DNA from 3 places in the Priestia filamentosa genome. Region 2 is predicted to be linked to each of the others. Evidence: predicted binding sites of a transcription regulator. Region 2 holds the regulator's gene; each other region holds the start of a gene.

Region 1 (3,285 bases), on a different contig from region 2:
TCGCAAGTCATCAATAATTTCTTTTGTTGCCACACTCACCTTATTATAACGATTTAAAATTGTCCCATCCATGTCTAAAAATACTGCTTTAGGTTTCAAAATCATACCTATTCCCCCTATATGTAAAAAAGTTTACCTCGCAAGTATAAGCTTTTCTATTCACAACCTCAAGAAAACCAACCAGATACTGATGAAGATTTAGAGTATTCGAGAAGGAAGTTATTGTAAAGTGAGGATTTAAAAGTTATAGTTGTAGTATTCATTTCACAGAATTATCTAATCATACTGAAGGGAAAGAAGTAAAAATGAAAATCAGTCAAAAAAATGCAGAACATTACATTTGGGGAGATCAATGCGATGGATGGCGTTTAGTAAATCAAAAGGATTTAAGTGTTATTCATGAGCGTATGCCTCCTAATACTTCTGAAGTACGCCATTATCATACAAAATCTCGCCAGTTTTTCTTTGTATTAAAGGGAACTGCTACATTAGAAATAAATGGACTATTAGAAAATATAACACCACTTGAAGGAGTAGAGGTTCCTCCTCATGTTGCCCACCAAATGATGAATCGCTCTGGTGAAGATGTTGAATTTCTTGTTATTTCTCAACCAACAAGCAAAGGAAATAGAATCCAAGTTTAATCTAAGGATACTGTTCCTATATTCCCTAATTAATGTCCAGGTAAATTCTATCACAAATTATGAGTTCTAGTATGATAGGAAGAAAAAATTTAACTTTTATATGAGTTCATATTTATTTACATATTTAGCTTACTGTCTTGCAATTTCTCAAAATCTTGCTTTAACAAAGAATACATATATAAATCATCAAATTTCCCACATGTGAACTCATATTTCCTCAATAACCCTTCTCTAATAAAACCGTTTTTTTCTATTAATTTCTGTGAAGGTATATTAGGAGGCTCTACTAAAGCTTCTACTCTTTGAAGCTTTAAATATTTAAATCCATACCTTATGACAGCCTCCAATGCCTCACTCGCAATTCCATGCCCCCAATAATCTCTACTTAATTCATAACCAATTTCAGTTCGATAATGCTCGGGAACTCTATTAAGAAAGCCGCAACTCCCAATAACTTCATCTTTTCCTTTAAGAGTAATTCCCCATCTTATTCCCGTTTGTTCATTTAGTATGGATTGGTACCAGGAAATCTCATTTAAAGCCTCATTGATGGTCTTAAAAGGTGCTAAACCGTAATATTTCATTACTTCTTCATCAGACAGATATTTTAAAATATCGTTTGCATCATCTTTTACAATTTCTCTTAATAGTAGCCTATTTGTCTCAATGAATGGAAAGTTATTAACATCTCTAGTCATATAAATTCTCCCATCTCATATTTGTTCTTATCCTCTTCATTATAAGGATTTCTAAACATCTCGCATCCTAATATATAAGTTTAACTTGTTTAATCGCCGTTAGTAAAAAGTTAAGATGTGTTGATATTTAGAATCCCCAGCTGGTTCTCTCTCTTCACATACTATAAAGAGAGATGACGAAAACATAAATAAAACAACCTAGTAATAGATAAGAAATGTCAATATTGCGTTGAATGTTACCTCTTATTAGGCTGATAATTTTAACGTATATAAGTTAGTAAACTAACAGACTCCTAACTTAAGGCTTAAAAAATGGTTATTTTATACTTGATTTTAATGATTATGGAATATACTCCACTTTTAATATATTGATAAAAGAACATTTGTTCCTATATAATAGAACAAACGTTCTTTTTAAGGGGTTGTTTTCATGGATTACAAGCAGCTTCCAAACAGAGTCATTATGTGTATTGATATGAAGTCCTTTTTTGCTTCTGTTTCTTGCGTAATACGACGGTTAGATCCTTTAAAAACAAAACTTGCTGTTGTAGGAGATACAAAACGGTCAGGATCTATTGTGTTAGCCTCTACGCCGTTATTAAAAAAAGAAGGAATTCAAACAGGTTGCCGCCACCTCGATATTCCGAAAAGGAAGGATATTTATGTTGTAAATCCTTCTATGGAACGATATGTTAAAGCTTCCAATTATATTTCAAGTCTAATCTTACAATATGTTGCTCCTGAAGATTTCCATGCATATAGTATTGATGAGTTATTTATTGATGCCACAGCTTCTTTGCATCTATTTGCTCGAACACCAGACGAATTAGCTCATAAAATAATACATGAGATTTATCAAAAGACGCGGCTTGTAGCCACAATTGGAATTGGTCCAAATCTCTTACTTGCTAAAATTAGTTTAGATCATGAAGCAAAGCATAACTCAGCAGGAGTTGCTTATTGGAGATATGAAGATATTCCTTTTAAGTTATGGTCCATTCATCCAATGAAGAATTTTTGGGGAATTTCATCTGCTACAGAAAAACGCTTAAACAGGTTGGGCATTTATACGATCAAAGAACTAGCCCTATCTCCTAAAGAAATGTTAAAAAAAGAATTCGGTGTCCTAGGGGAAGAACTCCATCAGCATGCTAATGGAGTTGATTATAGTCGTATCTCAGAAATATACATTCCTCGTTCTCGTTCATTTGGGAAGAGTCAAATTTTATTTCGCAATTATACAAACCGAAAAGAAATTGAATTATTGCTATTAGAGCTATTAGATAATATATGCTTTCGCTTACGAATGCATCAAGTAGTCGCTCAAACGGTTCATTTATACATTGGTTATAGCATACAAAGGGGTAGAGGATTTTCAAGACAAAAGAAAATGGTAAGAGCCTCTAACTTAAGCCAAGATATTTCCCCCTATTGTTTAACAATCTTACATACATATGACAACGGAATGCCTATCCGCTCTATTGGCATTTCATTATCAAATACAAGCATTCAACAAGAAGAGCAAATGAGCTTGTTTGAGGATAGCAATCAGCGCGAAAAAGCGTATGCATTAGCCAAAACGATTGATGAGATTCGTCTTCGTTATGGGAAGAATAGTCTTCTGCGCGCTTCAAGCTCTCTCGATTATTCAACCGTTCGCTACCGAAATAGCTTAATGGGAGGACATAAAGCATAAGCGCGAGACGTTATCGACTAAGCTAAACGTTGGTATTACAACGTTTCAAGCGACAAACGATGACTGTTCTTTGAAGAAACAAGCCAAGGTTACAAGAACAGGATAACTGTTCAGACAAGTGAGAGGAATGAAGGAGTAACGACCTGAAACTCTCCCAGTGAGATTCCCGACAGCATACGTTAGGCATAGCGTGATGTTGGAAGCAGGGTAAAAAATGCAATCACTATCCGAAGTGCCCTACAGGGCA
Region 2 (3,285 bases):
TTTAGCGCGAAGTCTTATAATGTCTTCAATCGGAACTTCTTTTTTGTCTCGTCCACCGCTTGTTCTATTTTTTAAGTTTAGTTCAGGTTTATATCCGTTTTCTACAGCTCTCTTCATTCCCCGCTTAATTTTAAAACGAACAATTTGGCGCTGATATTCTTCAACAGCAGCTAAAATATTTAAAACCATTGTGTCACTTTCAGATAAATAAAGCTCACCTTGTTCATTCAACGTGTAAACTTTAGCACCCGCTTTTTTCAGTTCATGCATAAGCGCTACTTTACTGTTGCCACGTCCAAGTCTTGTATCATCCTGTACAAGAAGCACATCTCCTTTTCCTTCTTGAAAAAGAGTAAGTGCTTCAATAATTCCATCACGTTCAACGTCATATCCACTATGACGCTCTTCAATAACTTTTATAATTTCAAAACCGTGCTTTTTAGCAAGCTCTTCTAACTCTTCCCTTTGCCTTATTAATGATGTTGTTTGACTTTCTTTTTCCGTGCTTACCCGACAATAAATAATCGCTCTCATATTTCGCCCCTACACAGTGTTTTTAATCTATTATTTCACGAAAGAAAAGAAAACAGCAAGAATCTATTACTGTGTTTTAGCAACAAGCGCATTGTTTAGTTTTTCTTTTAAAACTGGAATATAAATTTCTTCGCCTTCTTTAAGGTCTTTCTTCTCTATATTGTTCTGCTTCTCGACCCAATCTATAAAATCAACGGTTGAAAGCTGATGATTCCCTTGATACTCGTTCGCTAATCCCCAAAGCGTATCGCCTGCTTTAACGGTAACAATGGCATATTGATCAAGCTCTGGCTCTTTTGACACGTTCAATATAATAAATGAAAAAAGTGCAAGTCCTGCAAAAAATGTGACATAGTATGTAAGTGAATTAGTCCTCTTTTTCATCTTTCTCCCACCCTTAAGAATGTATGTTCGGAATATACGTTCTTATTTTATCTCTTTCATTCTTTTATTGTCAACGGATTTTTTTCGAACTTATGTTTGTATCTATGAAAAAACCATGTTATAATCCTAGTAAGATTGAGCTAGATTTGAGGTGAATCCCAATGACAAAGTTATCGAAGAGACAGCAACAGATTTTGAGTCATATAAAAGAATGTGTAAAACTTAAAGGATATCCCCCGTCAGTACGCGAAATTGGTGAAGCAGTCGGACTTGCATCAAGCTCAACGGTTCACGGGCACTTAGCTCGCCTTGAAAGCAAAGGATTAATTCGACGTGACCCTACAAAACCGCGTGCAATCGAGATTCTGGACTTAGATCAAACAAACGATGTTCAAAAAAATAATGTTATTAATGTTCCGGTTATTGGTAAAGTAACAGCAGGACAGCCTATTACAGCGATAGAGAACATTGAAGAATATTTTCCGTTACCTGATAAATATGCAGCTCCTGATGAGCACGTATTTATGCTTGAAATTGTGGGAGATAGTATGATTGAAGCTGGAATTCTAAATGGCGATATGGTAATTGTGAGACAACAGCAAACAGCGAGCAACGGCGATATTGTTGTTGCTATGACAGAAGAAAATGAAGCAACAGTAAAACGTTTCTTTAAAGAAGAAAACTATATTCGTTTACAACCTGAAAACGCGACAATGGCTCCTATTATTTTGAACAATGTTTCAATTTTAGGAAAAGTTATTGGCGTATATCGCTCGATTCATTAGAAGGCGTAAAAAATCCCTCTTTAAATAAGGAAGAGGGATTTTTTACGCTATGTAATGATCATGTACAACCTTCGCACTCGTAATAATGATCTTTTGCTTCAATAACTTTGATCAGTTTGCCAATCTTCACATCATCTTCATCTGTAAACTCAATATCTGCCACGCGCTCTAGAATTTGAGATGCTGCTTCTTCTTCACTTTGCGCAACAACGCTAAACTCTCCTTCTTTCTTTAGCGAAAGCACTTCGTATTGAAATAAATAACGATTCATTTTCTCCTCTCCTTTCCTATAAAGTATATCCTAATATACACTAGCAGAAAGAATGCGCGCAAGAAATCTGATTACGCTCTTTCTCTTATCAGATGCCAAACAAAGAAAAGTTTGATACAATGTTTGCTTAAGAGTACAAATGCTACTGGCATCATGATAGAGAAAGTGGTGAAAAGCACATTGGAAAGAACAAGAAATAGAAAAAGAAGACGTCGACCAAGATGGGGCCGCATTATTCTAGCGCTTATCCTTCTTATAGTTGTTGCTGGAGGAATTTACAGCTTTATTCAATATAAAATAGGACTCTCTGAAGCTCAGGATGGAAGTTTCGCAAAAGACGGAGAGCTTTATGACTTTAATGGTTCACTTCCTAACAACGGAAAAATGAATGTCCTTTTGCTTGGAAGTGATTCACGAGGTGAAGACCACGCTCGTACAGATTCCATCCTTATTGCACACTATGATCAAGACACAAAACAACCTAAAATCGTTTCCCTTATGAGAGACATGTATGTTGACGTTCCAGGACACGGGAAACAAAAATTAAATTCTGCCTTTGCTTTTGGCGGCCCTGAGCTTTTACGTAAAACAATTGAAGAAAACTTCGGCGTTGATATTAACTACTACGCTGTCGTAGACTTTCAAGGCTTCCCAAAAGTCGTGGATGCGATTGCTCCAGACGGTATTACTGTAACAGTTGAAGAAGAAATGTCTTCTGGTATTGGTATGACTCTTCATGAAGGAAAACAAACATTACATGGTGACAAACTTCTTGGCTATGTTCGCTTCCGCCACGATAGTTTAAGTGACTTTGGACGCGTTCAACGTCAGCAAGAAGTGCTAACAAAACTGAAAAAAGAAGCCGCAAGCATCGGCAGTGTCTTCAAACTTCCAAAATTGCTCGGTCTTACAGATCCGTATGTTGATACAAACATTGATCAAAAAACACTTCTACTCCTTGGAAAAGACTTTGCTACAGGAAGTACAAAGGAAGTTAAAACACTTCGCCTCCCTCTTGACGGTACATTTGAAAATGCCCGTGAAGACGTTGGATCTGTGTTAAGTATTGATAAAGAAGAAAATAAAAAAGCTCTACAAGAGTTTCTTAACTAAATGAAGGAAGACTCACATTTTCACAATGTGAGTCTTTTTTTATATCATTTTATCTTTTAGAACATATATTAATAAGAACATAAATAACCTCTGTTGTATTTTCTAACAAAGCTTTTTATACTTTAATGAGAGTTTCTAAAAAACAGGAGGCATGGATATGGGGGAATTTGAACGTCATAGCACCTTTTTTTCGGGTTT
Region 3 (3,285 bases), on a different contig from region 2:
TCTTCAACAGTGCTCTGTGAGGAAGTTATTGTAAGCGGGAAATTCGCTTCTATTGGATTATATGACCAAACAGAAAAGGCAGATTTCGAAAAAGCGGCTGAGCTTATGAAGATGCTTGGAATCAAAGGTCTAGCAGCGCGAGAATATGGTATCTGCTCACAAGGGGAAAAACAAAAGGTGCTTATTGCACGAGCTCTTATGGCAAATCCCAAGCTTCTCATTCTTGATGAGCCATGCAATGGCCTTGATTTACTTTCACGTGAAGCATTTTTAGAAAGTATTGAAACACTGGCACGCCTTGAGGATGGTCCAACCTTAATTTATGTAACACATCATATCGAAGAAATTTTACCTGTTTTTAATAAAACCTGTTTATTAAAAGACGGAGAGGTCTATGCTCAAGGAAAGAAGGAAGAGCTTTTAACCTCTAAAACGTTATCAACCTTTTTCAACGTTCCTCTTGAAGCTCAAACAGAAAACGGAAGAACCTACGTTAAAATTCTTCAACAAGAAAAGCGCTAAACAATTATGTTTAGCGCTTTTTCCATGCTCCATATTTTTTCTTGAAGTTTTCTTCAAAAGAAGAAGCTTTTTGAATATGATGAACCCCTCGATGTAAAAGCGGTTTATCAAATTCTTTATTAATATCTTCAACAACATCTAAAATTTCTTCGTCTTGAATTTCATTCTCGTATGTAAACAAGCTAAGCTGTTTTAATGATTGCTCTTTTTCTTCAACCCGAAGAGCTGTTATACCAAGAAGACGTACAGGAGAACCGCTCCAGTGTTTGTCAAACAAAGAAGAAGCAACTTGAAAAATCTCTTCTTTTTCTTCAATTGGATTCATCAATTGCTGACTTCTTGTTACAGTTTGGAAATTGGCGTACCGTATCGTAATTTGGATATCATCTGTTACCGTATTTCTCAATTTCATTCGTTTGCTAACCGTTTGAGACAAGCTACTTAACGTGTTTAATAGGAGGTCATCATCGTCACTATTAAAGGCTAGCGTTGTTGAATTTCCTATGCTTTTTACCGTTGCTGCAGCATCAGGATCAACAGGGCGTTCATCTATTCCATTCGCACGCTTTTTTAGATGTGGTCCTAGAACACCAAGTAAAGAAGATAACTTCCTCTCTTCTTCCCCAGCCAGGTCTCCTATCGTTTGAATACCAATACTGTGAAGCTTCTCAGCCGTTTTTTTACCAATTCCGTGCATTTCATGTACCGTCTTTGGCCACAGCTCTTTTTGAACATCTCTTTTTCGTAAAATAGTAATGCCAAGCGGTTTTTTAAAATCAGAAGCCGTTTTTGCTAAAAATTTGTTCGGTGCAATTCCGATTGAAACAGGCAAATTATATTTTTGTAAAATGTCTCTTCTAATTCTTTCAGCAATTTCAACAGGCGTACCAAGCTCATGGCAGTTCGTAATGTCTAAGTACCCTTCATCAATTGAAGCAGGTTCAAGCAACGAGCTTATCGTTGATAAATAGGTGAAAAGGTTTAGGGATGCTTCTCGGTACAAAGAAAAGTTAGGTGTGCAAACAGCAAGCTCTGGACATTTCCTCCTTGCCTCCCACAAAGGCATTGTTGTATAAATTCCATATTTTCTCGCTTCATAATTGCACGTTAAAATAATTCCTCTTCGCTTCGTTCCTGCTACTGCAACTGGTTTGTTTCTCAAAGATGGATTGTTCGCAATTTCAACAGAGGCGAAAAAAGCATTTGCATCAATATGTAAAATAACGCGTCCCTTTTTTGGATACATCGATTTCATGAGCATCTTCCTTTAATATCGCTTTCCCTTTATCTTACCAAAAGAACATACGTTCCTCAATAGATATAAAAAAAATGATGAACCCATATAGGGCTCATCATTTTTCAAACTACACGAACAGTTTCTTCTGTTGCTAATTTTACATTTCCAGCTAAAGCTCTTGAAATCATACATGACTCTTCTGCTTTATGTGCTAGACGATGGGCTTTCTCAACTTGAAGAGGAGTTGATTCCGCTTTTAATGTAATAACAGGCTTATGCGTTATACTTTCATATGTAAAGATGTTGTTTGTAACATCTACAACAGCATCTGAATGAAGAGTTAAACTCTCTACTCCAATATCTGCTCTCTCAAGCATAGCAGCAAGTGTTATCACGTAACACGTTGCAGCTGCTCCAAGCAGCATTTCATCAGGATTTGTCCCAACTCCAGGGCCGCCCATTTCTCTTGGAATCGAAATAGAAGACTTTAAATTCCCTGCTTCAATATGCCCGTCGCTGTTTCTTCCTCCATTCCAAACGGCTTCTAATTGAAAAGGATGTTTAGCCATTGTAATTCCTCCTTCTAAATGTTTGACTTTGTCACTATAGCACACATTACGAAAGACGCGTACTTTTATGCTCTTTGTTTTTCCTTATCTTTTTTTGTATATAAGCGATAACTAAAAGAAGCAATGGAAGCATTTGAGGCACAATATGAATCATAATAATATTATGTCCTGTTCCTTCTTTAATGTGTTCAGGATAGCTGCTTGCAATTGACATTGAAAGGAGGAGAAGTAAAATGCCGAATGGATATGTGAGCTTTTTATAGTCTTTAAATTTAAATAATTCTGCAGTGCCAATTAAAACAGCGTAAAAGAAAATACTAATTTTAAAGAATCCACCAAGAATAAGATAAACCATAAAAAACACATCAAGACGCTCTAAAAAATTAGCTACTTCAATTCTTTGAATTGTTCCGAGTAAGGGAAACTGAGAGCGCTCAAAAAGATCTAACCCAAGTACAGATATGTTAATCACCATTGTAAGCGTTAAGTTAATTCCGCTTAATAAAATAGCCGAAATTCCTGCTATTGTACTTTTAGACTTATCCTTTAAATAAGGAAGAAGCATTAAAAACACAACCATTTCGCTAAACGGAAAGTAGATTGTTGACGTTACTAACGTTTTCAATACAGGTTTCCAGCCATTTTCAAGAATTGGTTTTAAATTACTTAAATCAACGAGACCGGACGCAATGATTAAAATAAAACCAGGTATAGCTAATAAATAAAGAAGGGCGAAAAACAGCTCACCTGTTCTAGCAATAACTTCAAACCCTTTATAAACGGCATATACCATCGTCATCATCATTAACGTACTAATGATAAATAAAGGGGTATCTACGTATGAGAATGCAATAAGAAACTCTCCGAAATCACGCAGTACGCGTGCAGATATATAAAGAAAATAGACGAGATACATCACAGCTACAATACGTCCTAGAAATGGACCAAGAATTTTTT

The links. The regulator LexA, encoded in region 2, represses DNA repair genes until DNA is damaged. The targets are predictions, from matches to a motif close to CGAACATATGTTCG.
Region 1: a site for LexA is predicted at 1,719-1,732, ahead of B9N79_RS20895 (Y-family DNA polymerase). Genes of this name have one in related genera too.
Region 3: a site for LexA is predicted at 1,820-1,833, ahead of B9N79_RS15765 (DNA polymerase IV). Genes of this name have one in related genera too.

What each region holds. Positions count from the first base shown of each region.
Region 1 covers NZ_FXAJ01000007.1:120,757-124,041, forward strand. The annotation lists gene B9N79_RS20880 (HAD family hydrolase) at 1-105, opposite strand, end outside; gene B9N79_RS20885 (cupin domain-containing protein) at 306-644, shown strand; gene B9N79_RS20890 (GNAT family N-acetyltransferase) at 761-1,342, opposite strand; gene B9N79_RS20895 (Y-family DNA polymerase) at 1,773-3,038, shown strand.
Region 2 covers NZ_FXAJ01000001.1:920,497-923,781, reverse strand. The annotation lists gene B9N79_RS04845 (YneB family resolvase-like protein) at 1-534, opposite strand, end outside; gene yneA (cell division suppressor protein YneA) at 601-918, opposite strand; gene lexA (transcriptional repressor LexA) at 1,080-1,703, shown strand; gene B9N79_RS04830 (hypothetical protein) at 1,762-1,974, opposite strand; gene B9N79_RS04825 (LCP family protein) at 2,128-3,087, shown strand; gene B9N79_RS04820 (Gfo/Idh/MocA family protein) at 3,245-3,285, shown strand, end outside.
Region 3 covers NZ_FXAJ01000003.1:435,686-438,970, reverse strand. The annotation lists gene B9N79_RS15770 (ABC transporter ATP-binding protein) at 1-522, shown strand, start outside; gene B9N79_RS15765 (DNA polymerase IV) at 533-1,777, opposite strand; gene B9N79_RS15760 (OsmC family protein) at 1,882-2,328, opposite strand; gene B9N79_RS15755 (GerAB/ArcD/ProY family transporter) at 2,375-3,285, opposite strand, start outside.